Regions from separate parts of the Labrenzia sp. CP4 genome, predicted to be linked through region 1. Evidence: predicted binding sites of a transcription regulator. Region 1 holds the regulator's gene; each other region holds the start of a gene.
The links. Region 1 encodes HrcA, which represses chaperone genes, less so after heat shock. Its sites were predicted from a motif close to GTTAGCACTCNCNNNNNGNGAGTGCTAAC; they were not measured.

Region 1 (4,347 bases):
CCTGGCACAGGGCGACCAGCCGAAGCTCGATATCAACGTCAACGTCGGTGCCCAGCAGATCGGTGACGATCAGTTTGAAGTCGTCCTGACCCTGACCGCCAAGGCAGAACGCCCGGACATGGTGATGTTCAACGTCGAGCTGGTCTACGCAGGCCTGTTCAAGATCACCGGCGTGCCGAAAGAGCACATGCATCCGTTCGTGATGATCGAGTGCCCGCGCATGATCTTCCCGTTCGCCCGCAACATCCTTTCCGAAGCGACCCGTAACGGCGGCTTCCCGCCGCTGATGCTCGACCCGATCGATTTCGCTCAGCTCTACCGCCAGAACATGGCCCAGCAGGCCGCTGCCCAGCAGGCGACCGAGCAGAAGCCGAACTAAGGTCAGTCAGACCACAATTTCACGGAACCCGTCCCGGGCAACCGGGGCGGGTTTTTGTTTGCCCGAAAGACTGTCCGGTCAGACTTGAGGGAAGCGGCCAACAGCAGGTTTCTCACTCCCTGCGGGAGGGCGAACTCGTGTCACGCCTCCTCCAGCAGCTCCGCCCAGGTTTTCGGCGTGTCGCCGTTGAGTGGGTTCTTCGCGGAACGCTTGTAGCGAATGGTTTCCATGCGCACGGTTCTGGCGTCGAAGAGGATCATCCGTCCAACCAGCCCCTCGCCCGTTCCGGTCAGCTCCTTCAGCACTTCCATGGCCTGCATGGCGCCAATGATGCCCGTCAGCGCACCCAGAATGCCGGCCTGGGCGCAGGTCGGCAGCAGGCCGTCGCGCGGCTTTTGCGGGAAGAGGCAACGGTAGGTCGGGTTGGCCGTGCCGTCCGGGCCGGTTTCAAAGGGCTTCAAGGTGGTCAACGAGCCGTCGAACTGGCCAACGGCGGCCGTCACCAGCGGTTTTTGCGCAAAGAAACAGGCATCGGACACCAGGTAGCGGGTGTCGAAATTGTCCGACCCGTCCACCACGAGGTCGTACCGGGAAACGAGCTGCATGGCATTGTGGCCGGCAAGGCGGGTGGGGTGCGGCTCGACCTTCACATTGGGGTTTAGCCGCGCAATCGCTTCTGACGCACTGGCAACCTTGGGCTCGCCCAGCTGGTCGGTATCGTGGATCACCTGCCGCTGCAGGTTGGAAAGAGACACCGTGTCGTCGTCGGCAACGCCGAGCGTGCCGACACCGGCGGCTGCCAGATATTGCAGCACCGGCGCGCCGAGGCCGCCGGCACCGATCACCAGCACGCGGGCATTTTTCAGCTTCTGCTGGCCGGCACCGCCGATCTCCTGCAGCACGATGTGGCGGGCGTAGCGTTCCAGTTCGGCGGGCGAAAGCATGTCAGGTCCTGTCTGGCTGGTCTCGGGTACACATGGGGGTGGCGGCGGCGGCAGGTCAAGCCCGTGCCCGCTCGGGAAATCCGGTATCCGGCAGGTTTATCCGAGTATCCGGCTCACCAGCCGGGCGGTGTAGTCGACCATCGGGATCACCCTTGCATAATTCAGCCGGGTCGGCCCGATGACACCGAGAACACCGACGATGCGCTGGTTGCTGTCCCTGTAGGGCGACACCACCAGGGAGGATCCGGACAGCGAGAACAGGTTGTTCTCCGAGCCGATGAAAATGCGCACCCCGTCGCCCTGTTCGGCAAGACCCAGCAACTGGATAAGATCCTTCTTGCTTTCAAGATCGTCGAACAGCAGGCGAATGCGCTCCAGATCCTCAACGGCGTCCAGATCGGTCAGGAGATTGGACCGGCCCCGCACGATCAGCGTGCCCGGATCGGTGGCGCTTTCCCCGCCCCAGACCGCAAGACCCGCATCAATGACCTTCTGGCTCAAGAGATCCAGTTCGGCCTGGTCCGCATCGCGGACCTTTTCCAGTTCGGAGCGGATTTCCGACAGGGTCCGGCCCTTGATCTGGGCATTGAGGTAGTTGCTTGCCTCCACCAGAGCCGATGACGGCAGGTCGCCCGGCAGATCGACAACGCGGTTCTCGACGGACCCGTCTTCGCTGACGAGGATCGCCAGGGCCTTCAGCGGTTCGATGCGCACGAATTCGATGTGTTTCAACCGCATGTCCGACTTGTGGGTCAAGACAACGCCGGCGCCCATGGACAGGCCGGACAGCATCTGACTGGCTTCCGTCAGCACCTGCTCGGCCGAATTCGCCTTTTGCGACGCCCGCACCTGGGCATCGATCGCCCGGCGCTCGTCCTGGGTCAGGTCGCCCACTTCCAGAAGGGCATCAACGAAGAACCGAAGCCCGATTTCGGTCGGCAGCCGGCCTGCGCTGGTATGCGGCGAATGCAGCAGGCCCATATGTTCCAGATCAGACATCACGTTGCGGATCGAGGCAGGGGACAGCGAAATGCCGAGCTTGCGCGAAACGTTCCGGGACCCGACGGGTTCGCCGGTCTCCAGATAGGTTTCCACGATCGAACGGAAGATTTCACGGGATCTCTTGTCGAGGTCGCTGAGGCTCAAGGCTTGTTCTCCGAATGTGACCACTCACCGGGGTCGACCGGGCTTTCATCAAAAAGATATAGGCGCAAAAGGGGGCTTGCGTGAAGTATCACAACGCAAGGCCTTTACGGCGAAGGAAGTTGGGGTCTACAAGGCCCCAACGAATACACTGGAGAAACGGCGGTTTTTCCGGAACGAAAGTCGAAAGGGATATGCATGCGTCCGTCCAAACGCGCAGCCGATGAACTCCGTGCGGTCACACTGGAGCGCGGGGTCTCCAAACATGCCGAGGGGTCCTGCCTCGTCAAGTTCGGCGACACCCACGTTTTGTGCACGGCCAGCCTGGAAGAGCGGGTTCCGCCCTGGTTACGCGGACAGAACCGCGGCTGGGTGACGGCTGAATACGGCATGCTGCCGCGCGCCACGGGCGACCGCATGCGCCGCGAAGCCAGTGCCGGCAAGCAATCCGGCCGGACGCAGGAAATCCAGCGTCTCATCGGCCGGTCGCTGCGCGCCGTCGTCAATCTGGAAGCCCTCGGCGAAAACCAGATCACGGTGGACTGCGACGTCATCCAGGCCGATGGCGGCACCCGCACTGCGTCCATCACCGGTGCCTGGGTTGCCCTGCGCGACTGCATCGAGTGGATGAAGGCCCGTGACATGGTCTCCGGCGAGGTCCTGAAGGATCACATTGCTGCCATTTCCTGCGGCATCTACGAAGGTGCCCCGGTGCTCGACCTCGACTACGCCGAGGACAGCACAGCTGAAACCGACGCCAACTTCGTTCTGACCGGGTCCGGCGGCATCGTCGAAATCCAGGGAACGGCCGAAGGTGCACCGTTCTCCGAAGAAGAATTCGGCAAGCTCATGGGCCTGGCCAAGCTGGGCATCGGCAAGCTGGTCGATCTTCAGAAAATGGCCATTCTCTAAGGGCGCAAACCATGAGCCATCGCAAGTTGGAACCGGGCAAACTGGTTGTCGCAAGCCACAACAAGGGCAAGATCCGCGAGATCAACGAACTGCTTCAGCCTTATGGCTTCGAAGTGATCTCCGCCGGAGAGCTGGACCTGCCGGAACCGGACGAGACAGGTGTCACGTTCGAGGAAAACGCAGCCATCAAGGCCCATGCGGCGGCCAAGGCTTCCCGCTTGCCGGCCCTGGCTGATGACAGCGGCTTCTGCGTTGCGGCACTGAACGGCGATCCGGGCATCTATTCCGCGCGCTGGGCAGGGCCTGACAAGGACTTCGCGATGGCCATGCGCACTGTCGAGGAAAAGCTTCAGACCCTGGGCGCAACGACGGACGACAAGCGCCGGGGATCCTTTGTTGCCGTGTTGTGCTTGGCCTGGCCGGACGGCAGCGAAGAGTTCTTCCGCGGCGAGGTCGAGGGACAGATCGTCTGGCCGCCGCGCGGTACGCAGGGCTTCGGCTACGACCCGGTTTTCCAGCCGGATGGCCATCAGCGGACCTTCGGCGAAATGACCTCGGAAGAAAAACACGGCTGGTCGAAGGAAGGATCCGCCCTTTCACACAGGGCGCGGGCATTCCAGCTCTTTTCTGCCGGCTGCCTGGAAGGATAAAAAGACGTGACAGGTGTGGGGGCAGCCGAAGGAGGCTTCGGCATTTATATTCATTGGCCGTTCTGCGCGGCCAAATGCCCTTATTGCGACTTCAACTCCCATGTCCGTCACCAGCCGGTCGACCAGGCCCGTTTCGCGGCCGCTTTCGAACGGGAACTCTCTCATTTCGCCGATTTGACGAAGGGCAGGACGGTTCAGTCCGTGTTCCTGGGCGGCGGCACGCCTTCGCTCATGGAACCGGCGACGGTGGACCGCATCCTGAAGGCGGTTTCCGATCGCTGGTCGTTGGATGAGAACGTCGAAATCTCGCTGGAGGCCA
Region 2 (4,347 bases), 2.8 Mb from region 1:
GAAGGCCTGGGATCGTGCCCTTGAGCTTGGCGAGAAGAACGGCTACCGCAACGCCCAGTCCACCGTTATTGCCCCGACCGGAACCATCGGTCTGGTCATGGACTGCGACACCACCGGTATCGAGCCTGACTTTGCGCTGGTGAAGTTCAAGAAGCTGGCCGGCGGCGGCTACTTCAAGATCATCAACCGCGCTGTTCCTGAAGCCTTGCGCAAGCTCGGTTACACCGAAAGCGAGATTGGCGAGATCGAAGCCTACGCCGTTGGCCATGGTTCCATCGATCAGGCACCGGGCGTCAACCCGTCCGCGCTGAAGACCAAGGGTTTCACCGACGAGAGCCTGACCAAGCTGAAAGACGGCATGAAGTCGGCCTTTGACATCAAGTTCGTCTTCAACCGCTGGACCCTCGGCGACGAGCAGATGAAGGCCCTCGGCGTTACCGACGAGCAGCTGGAAGATCCGGAATTCGATCTCCTGACCTTCCTCGGCTACTCCAAGGCTGACATCGAAGCCGCCAACACCCACGTGTGTGGTGCGATGACCCTGGAAGGGGCACCGTTCCTGAAGGAAGAGCATTATCCGGTCTTCGACTGCGCCAACCCGTGCGGCCGTATCGGCAAACGCTTTCTGTCGGTGGAAAGCCACATCCGCATGATGGCAGCGGCCCAGCCGTTCATCTCCGGCGCGATCTCCAAGACGATCAACATGCCGAACGATGCGACGGTGGAGGACTGCAAGGAAGCCTACATGCTGTCCTGGAAACTCGCGCTCAAGGCGAATGCCCTTTACCGCGACGGTTCCAAACTGTCCCAGCCGCTCAACGCCCAGCTACTGGCCGATGAGGACGAAGACGAGGACGAGGCCCTCGAGGCTCTGGCCGCCAAGCCGATGGCTGCAAAGGCCGAAGTGGTTGCCGAACGCATCGTCGAGCGGATCGTCGAACGCGTTGTCCGCGAACAGGAAAAACTGCCGACCCGCCGCAAGGGCTATACCCAGAAGGCAAAGATCGGTGGTCACACCATCTTCCTGCGCACCGGCGAATATGACGATGGCCGCCTTGGCGAAATCTTCCTCGACATGAACAAGGAAGGTTCGGCTCTCCGGGCATTCATCAACAACTTCGCGATCTCGGTTTCGCTTGGTCTGCAATACGGTGTGCCGCTCGAGGAATATGTCGACGCGTTCACCTTCACCAAGTTCGAACCGGCCGGCATGGTCCAGGGCAACGATGCGATCAAGAACGCCACGTCGATCCTCGACTACGTGTTCCGCGAACTGGCAGTATCCTACCTCGGTCGTCACGACCTTGCCCACGTCCCGCCGGAAGCCTTCAGCGGCCCGGTCAGCGCTGGCGCGGTCAAGACCATGGACAAGGGCAGCTCAGGCGGTGTGGTTTCCCACGGCCTCGTCCGCGGCCAGACCGAGCGGTTCCGTCTCGTCGCCGGCAACGAGCCTTCCGGCGAGATCACCGAAGCGGTGAAAGTGGAACTGGGCACAACAATCGCCGCCCAGACCTCCGCCGTCGCAACGGCTTTCGCCCGCGGCTCGGAAGCAGCTGCCGCTGTCGAAGTGACCTCGGCCCCTGCCCCACAGGTGAAAACCGCGGCTCAGCAGATCGCCCAGGCCCGAATGAAGGGTTACGAAGGCGAGAGCTGCTCGGAATGCGGCAACTTCACCATGGTGCGCAACGGCACCTGCCTGAAGTGCGACACCTGCGGCTCCACCAGCGGCTGCAGCTGACGATCAACAGACTTCTGGCCGGCACCGGCCGGAAGTCTGAATTCGATCGCACACAAAGCTTAGCCGGGAGTTCGCCCAGGCTGGTTCCCACTGGCCACAGCGCGGCTCCCGGCGCCCAGACGAAAGAACCCGCCCATCGGAAACGATCGGGCGGGTTTTCTTTTTGTCAGCACCGGTTTCCGCCATTCCATGCCACGGTTCTCGATACCATCGGCATTCGAAGGGCCGCTGACAGACCATGAGCGAGTAGCCAAAGAGAATCCCGCAAAAAGAGCCGGTTTCCAGGGTGACGATCGCAGGTTCGAGTAGTGCTTCCCCATCGTCGCTTTTTGGCAAATTTGCAAAACAGACCACCTGATTGATCAAGATTAATTACCAAGCCCGAAAAATGGGTGCAAAATGAATGCAACTTCTCGCTAACCGGGAGACGGTCGAGAACAATAATTGGCCTGATCGCAGATCCGATGAAAATCTCATCCTGATCATGAAGGAAGGCAAGATTTACAAGAACACGATCAACCAGGATCGGTTCTTGTCGAACGAGCACGCCAGGAGACCAACATGAAGTGCCCCACCAGATATGCGGCCGGCTTTTCACTCGTGGCGTCCATTGCCTTCGGCGCAACTGCCTTGGCGGAAGAGCCGCAGGATTTCTCTTCCAAGCAAATGAAAGGCGTCGAGCAGATTTCCATCGACGTCGACCTCGATGGCGCGGTGGAGCGACTATCCAAGGCCGTGCAGTTTCCGACGATCTCGAACCAGGACCGGGACGACTTCGACACCAAGGCGTTTGAGGACTATCACGCGTTCCTTGTCGAGGCCTATCCGGAGGTACACAAGGTCTTGAAACGAGAAATCCTCGGTGATCCGCGTCCCTACAGCCTGCTTTACACCTGGCAAGGCAAGAACCCGGATCTGGAGCCAGCCCTCTTCTACGCCCATCAGGATGTGGTGCCAGTGCCGGCGGACTCGCGAGATCAGTGGGAACAAGATCCTTTCTCCGGGGCAGTTGCAGACGGATACATCTGGGGACGTGGTGTCCTTGACGACAAGAACCAGATTCACGGCATTCTTGAAGCCGCTGAAATGAAGATCAAGGAAGGCTGGCAGCCGGAACGGACGATTTATTTCGTCTTTGGCCAGGATGAGGAAGTCGGCGGCCCGGAAGGGGCCAGATTTATTGCGGAGACCCTGGAAAAACGCGGCATCAAGCGATTTGCCTTCGTCATGGATGAGTCAGCTCCGCTGGTGCCCGGTCTGTTCCCCGGACTTCCAGACAATACGGCGCTGATCGGCATAGCGCAAAAGGGCTACGTCAGCCTTGAACTGGCGATGCATGGGGTCGGAGGTCATTCATCGCAGCCGCCCGAGGAATCGAATATCGGCATTCTCGCAAAGGCGATCACCAAGCTGGAAGCCGCGCAGTTTCCCTACCGCATTCATCCTGCGCTGCGTCATCAGTATCGTTACCTCGGGCCTGAACTGGATGAAGCCTATCAGCCGCTTTATGCAGCCGTTGCCTTCGGCAAGGACGGCGAAATGACCGATCTCGAAAAGCAGTTTGTCGAGGTCATGGCCGGCGATCAGGTCACCCGGGCCATGATGCATACGACAATCGCCGTCAGCATGTTCAATGCCGGCATCAAGGATAACGTTCTGCCACCTTCAGCGACGGCAGTCGTGAATTTTCGCCCCATGCCCGGCGACACGCCCGAGGTCATCATCCAGCACGTAAAGGATGCCATCGGCGACGACCGCATAACCATTCGGGACATCTCCGCCTCGACACCTGCAACCGCCATGGCTGACCCCGAAGGCCCCGGCTACAAGGCACTGGAAAAGACCATTCGCCAGATCTGGGGCAATGATCTCGTCGTGGCGCCGTTCTTCGTGATCGGCGGCTCGGATTCAAAACACTTCCAGGCCCGGCCGTTCGCTCCGGACGTTTTTACCATCACCGGCATCCAGCTTGAAAACACGAAGGAATTTGAAGGTTTCCATGGCGTCAATGAGCGCATCAGGGTCGATGAATACGGCAAGACCATCGGCTTCTTCTACCAGATGATGGACAATCTGGACGACCTGTGAAATCGGGCCCAGCATTGTTTGGCAGAACTGCAGGGACAACGGTAAAGATAGTACCAAATAAGCCTTTTCGGAAACGCGGGCATCCAGCGGGCGAACACAAGGGGCAAATACCGATCTCAATACCGCCTTTTTGACCGGGGCGTTCGTCTTCGAGCTGAAGGATTGCCTAGCAAAATTGCTTTCGGCAACGCGTCGGGCGACTTGCGTTCAAACGCTTTTTACGACCGAAACCAGAAACAACCAATAGATGTTCCTCGGCCTCTGTAGAAGTTGGTTTGGATAGATCTTTGAAAGCTCTGGCTTCTTTTGGAAATCGACTGCGCAATCCTGAAGTTATCCCTCTGCAAAGACGGATCTGGTTTTGCGCCGCTCGCCTGTCTTGAAAAAGGCCACATGTACATGTGACTTGAGGTCTTCATGGCCTGCTGAACAAGATAAAAATTTGCCCAGTCAGCGCTAGTGTTTCATGCTTAGCGGGATCGTCAGGGTGAGATAGGCCGACGTCCCTTCCAGACGATTTT
Region 3 (4,347 bases), 1.0 Mb from region 1:
GATATGAAAACACAGAGGTAGCAAGAAGGGCAAGCGCTTCCGTTGGTTGAGTTGCTGTTCAGTTTTCTGGAAACCCATGCCAGCCCTGGGCTGCCTTGCAGTACAAGCGTGAGATGATGGGCGGCCAAGAAAAAAGGGCGGTCCGAAGACCGCCCTTTCTGCAAAGCTTGTGAGCTTTGGGCTTCTTAGAAGCCCATGCCGCCCATGCCGCCCATGTCGCCGCCCGGCATTGCCGGAGCGTCTTTCTTCGGCAGTTCAGCAACCATGGCTTCGGTGGTGATCAGCAGACCAGCGACGGAAGCTGCGTCCTGCAGAGCAGTACGAACAACCTTGGTCGGGTCGATGATGCCAGCTTCGATCATGTTGACGAACTGTTCGGTCTGAGCGTTGAAGCCGAAGGACGGATCGTCGTTTTCCTGGATCTTGCCAACAACGATGGAGCCTTCGACACCAGCGTTTTCAGCGATCTGACGGATCGGAGCTTCCAGAGCGCGCAGGACGATCTTGATACCAGCTGCGATGTCGGCGTTGTCGGAGGCCAGGCCTTCAACTGCCTTCTTGGCGCGCAGCAGAGCGGTACCGCCACCCGGGACGATGCCTTCTTCAACGGCAGCGCGGGTTGCGTTCAGAGCGTCGTCGACGCGGTCTTTTTTCTCTTTCACTTCGATTTCGGTCGCACCGCCAACGCGGATAACGGCAACGCCGCCTGCGAGCTTTGCAAGACGCTCCTGGAGCTTCTCACGGTCGTAATCGGAAGTGGTTTCTTCGATCTGAGCCTTGATCTGGGAAACGCGGCCGTTGATGTCGTCCTTGGAGCCAGCACCGTCAACGATGGTGGTGTTTTCCTTGGTGATGGACACCTTCTCGGCGGTGCCGAGCATGTCGAGGGTCACGTTTTCCAGCTTGATGCCGAGATCTTCGGAGATAACGGTGCCGCCGGTCAGGATCGCGATGTCTTCCAGCATGGCCTTGCGGCGGTCGCCGAAGCCCGGAGCCTTGACAGCAGCAATCTTCAGGCCGCCACGCAGCTTGTTGACGACGAGGGTAGCAAGTGCTTCGCCTTCAACGTCTTCAGCAATGATCAGCAGCGGACGGGAAGACTGAACAACAGCTTCCAGGATCGGCAGCATGGCCTGCAGGTTGGAAAGCTTCTTCTCGTGCAGCAGGATGTACGGCTTTTCCAGGTCAGCCATCATCTTGTCAGCATTGGTGACGAAGTAAGGAGACAGGTAGCCGCGGTCGAACTGCATGCCTTCAACGACTTCGAGTTCGGTTTCGAGGGACTTTGCTTCCTCGACGGTGATCACGCCTTCGTTGCCGACTTTCTGCATGGCTTCGGCAATGTCCTTGCCGACCTGCTCGTCGCCGTTAGCGGAGATCGTGCCGACCTGTGCAACTTCACCAGAGGTGGTGATGGTCTTGGAGGCAGCGGTCAGAGCCTTGACGGCTTCAGCAGCAGCAAGATCAACGCCGCGCTTCAGGTCCATCGGGTTCATGCCGGCTGCAACAGCCTTGGCGCCTTCCTTGACGATGGCCTGAGCCAGAACGGTCGCGGTGGTGGTGCCGTCGCCAGCGATGTCGTTGGTCTTGGAAGCCACTTCGCGCACCATCTGGGCGCCCATGTTTTCGAACTTGTCTTCCAGTTCGATTTCCTTGGCAACAGACACACCGTCCTTGGTGATGCGCGGTGCGCCGAAAGCCTTGTCGAGAACGACGTTACGGCCTTTCGGGCCGAGGGTCACCTTGACGGCGTTTGCGAGGGTGTCGACACCACGCAGCATGCGCTCACGTGCGTCGGAGGAGAATTTTACTTCTTTAGCAGACATGTGATCGTCTCACTCTTTTGGAACAGGTTGAAATCAGAAGCGGTTCGCGGCTGGTTACGCGATCACGCCCATGATGTCGGATTCCTTCATGATCAGGAGGTCTTCACCGTCGATCTTGACTTCGGTGCCGGACCACTTGCCGAACAGAACGCGGTCACCAGCCTTGACGTCGAGCGGAACGATCTCGCCGTTGTCCTTGCGGGCGCCGGTGCCGATGGCGATGATTTCGCCTTCCTGCGGCTTTTCCTTAGCGGTGTCCGGAATGATGATGCCGCCAGCAGTCTTTGCTTCAGAATCTACGCGGCGAACGACGACACGGTCGTGCAGTGGACGAAATGCCATAACACTGTTTCCTCTCATGAGCGCGCCCCACGCAATAGGCAGCGCGCGAGACATGAACATTGGGTTGCGTTGCACGGAAGGAAATTGCCTCCCGTCACCAATTAGCACTCCTTAACAGCGAGTGCTAACAGCGCCATGGATTTATGTAGCTGTGCTCAGCTTGTCAATGCTTTGTGACGAGAATTTAATCGCAATCGGTCGCGTTGCGCCTATGGGGTAGTCAACAGACCGGGGAGGCGGAATTATGGCGTCGCTGCTACTGCGTCAGCGAGCCCGGCTCAATTCGCGCCGGAAACGCTGAAAGGCAGTGTAAAGGCGCTCGTTTTGCCGCCAATTTCGTCGGTGAAGCTCGTTTCCAGCTGGTAATCGCCGGCCGGCAGGCCGCTGAACTGAAACGTGAGGGCCGCGGAAAGTTCACGCTGCTTGGACCGGCCGCTGCCGGAAAAGGTCGCGAAGTTCTCCTGTTCGGCCAGAACCTGGCCGGATTTGGTCAGCAGTCTGTAGTCCGCGGTCAGCTCATAGGCATAACCGTCTTCGGTTTCCTGAAAGCCGTAACCGACTGGTTCCGCGTAGACAGACAGCGCTTCACCATCGGCAAACGTCGCGTCAGCGCGCGGCGTATACTCGCCATATCCGGTGCTCGGGCTGGAAGCGAAGGTTGCGGCCGTGAACGAAAGACCGGCGGCAGTCCATGCCTGGTCATAGGCGGCAAGTGCGTTCTGGAAAGCTTCAGGAGGGCTGGCGGGGGATTGGGCCTGCGCGGACAGCTGTCCAGCAGACAGTCCGGTTGCAATCAGAACAGCAGACAGCGTCTGCCGAAAAGCACATTTTCCCACCAGCATCATCTATATCCCCGCACGCCTTTAAATCTTGTCGTTTTCAGCGATTTTGCCGATATAAACCGACTTGTCCGATTAAACAAGGCAATGTGTGCGGCGCGGTAAACGCCGGATTTAGCTGTACTCTACTCGTTATCCGCGAAAGTAGAAAACCCGATTGCGGTTAACGTGTCGCCGGTCCGGGCATTTACATGCTGCGGGCTGTCCAGGACTGACGCTTTCGGTAGATAGTGGAAGGGCTGATCTCAAGGGCTGCTGCCGCCATGGCGATGTTGCCGTCAAAGGCATCAAGAGCGTCTTCGATGATGCGCCGCTCCTGGGCCCAAAGTGGCTCGATGGTTCCGAACGGCCGGCTTGGCGGCGCCACGCGCGATCGCTCGCGGGACAGGTCGATCAAGGTGCCCGGCCGGCTGCTCTGGTCGCGAATGATCAGCGGCAGCATGTCGTAGGTGACAGCGGCACCGTCATTCATGACAACGATCTGCCGGATGGTGTTCTCAAGCTGGCGAACGTTGCCCGGCCAGGGATAGGAAATGATCCGCGCTTCCGCGTCCGCATCAAATCCTCTGAAACCGCGCCGTTCTTCCGCCGAATAGCGTTCAAGGAAGGTTTCGGCGAGCGGCAGGATATCGTCGCGGCGCTCTCTGAGAGGCGGCATGTGGATCGGCAGCACGTGCAGCCGGTAGTAAAGGTCTTCGCGGAAGCGGCCGGCGGATATTTCCTGAACCGGGTTCCGGTTTGTGGCGCAGATGATGCGCGCGTCCACCTTGCGGGTATGTGTGTCGCCGAGGCGCTGGAACGTCCCCGTCTGCAGGAAGCGCAACAGCTTGCTCTGCAGGAGAAGGTCCATCTCGCCGATCTCGTCCAGGAACAGCGTGCCGCCATCGGCCTGTTCGGCCGCGCCCGCACGGTTGTCTGCAGCTCCGGTAAAGGCGCCGCGCACATATCCGAAGATCTCGCTCTCAATGAGGTCTCGCGGAATGGCCGCGCAGTTCAAGGTGACGAAACGGTTGGACCGGCGCTCGGATAATTCGTGAACCGCAGCGGCGCACAGTTCCTTGCCCGTTCCGGACTCTCCGGTAATGAAGACCGGAGCCTGCGACGGCGCCATGCGACCGATCTGGTCGTGGATGTCGCGCATCTGGGCGGAGGTGCCCACCAGGCGGTTCGTTCCGGAGCTTTCGGTCCTGATGTGTGCGGCGCGAAGCGGAGGTGCTGAAAGCTCCGGCATTGAAACGACAGGCTGGACACTCTGCGGTGCTGCGGGAGCAACCGGTTGAACGGGCCTTCTTTGTTTCAGCTGGAAGGAAATCTTGGACGCAAGCGCATCGAGCGAGAAG

Region 2: a site for HrcA is predicted at 2,110-2,138, ahead of ACP90_RS13445 (M20 family peptidase). Genes of this name have one in related genera too.
Region 3: a site for HrcA is predicted at 2,269-2,297, ahead of groES (co-chaperone GroES). Genes of this name have one in related genera too.

What each region holds. Positions count from the first base shown of each region.
Region 1 is NZ_CP011927.1:119,390-123,736, reverse strand. Features, by position in the region: gene secB (protein-export chaperone SecB) at 1-379, shown strand, start outside; gene moeB (molybdopterin-synthase adenylyltransferase MoeB) at 520-1,323, opposite strand; gene hrcA (heat-inducible transcriptional repressor HrcA) at 1,420-2,493, opposite strand; gene rph (ribonuclease PH) at 2,665-3,378, shown strand; gene rdgB (RdgB/HAM1 family non-canonical purine NTP pyrophosphatase) at 3,390-4,028, shown strand; gene hemW (radical SAM family heme chaperone HemW) at 4,044-4,347, shown strand, end outside.
Region 2 is NZ_CP011927.1:2,875,883-2,880,229, reverse strand. Features, by position in the region: gene ACP90_RS13450 (vitamin B12-dependent ribonucleotide reductase) at 1-1,738, shown strand, start outside; gene ACP90_RS13445 (M20 family peptidase) at 2,300-3,826, shown strand; gene ACP90_RS13440 (transporter) at 4,283-4,347, opposite strand, start outside.
Region 3 is NZ_CP011927.1:5,065,708-5,070,054, reverse strand. Features, by position in the region: gene groL (chaperonin GroEL) at 186-1,826, opposite strand; gene groES (co-chaperone GroES) at 1,881-2,168, opposite strand; gene ACP90_RS23195 (hypothetical protein) at 2,447-3,013, opposite strand; gene ACP90_RS23190 (sigma-54 dependent transcriptional regulator) at 3,195-4,347, opposite strand, start outside.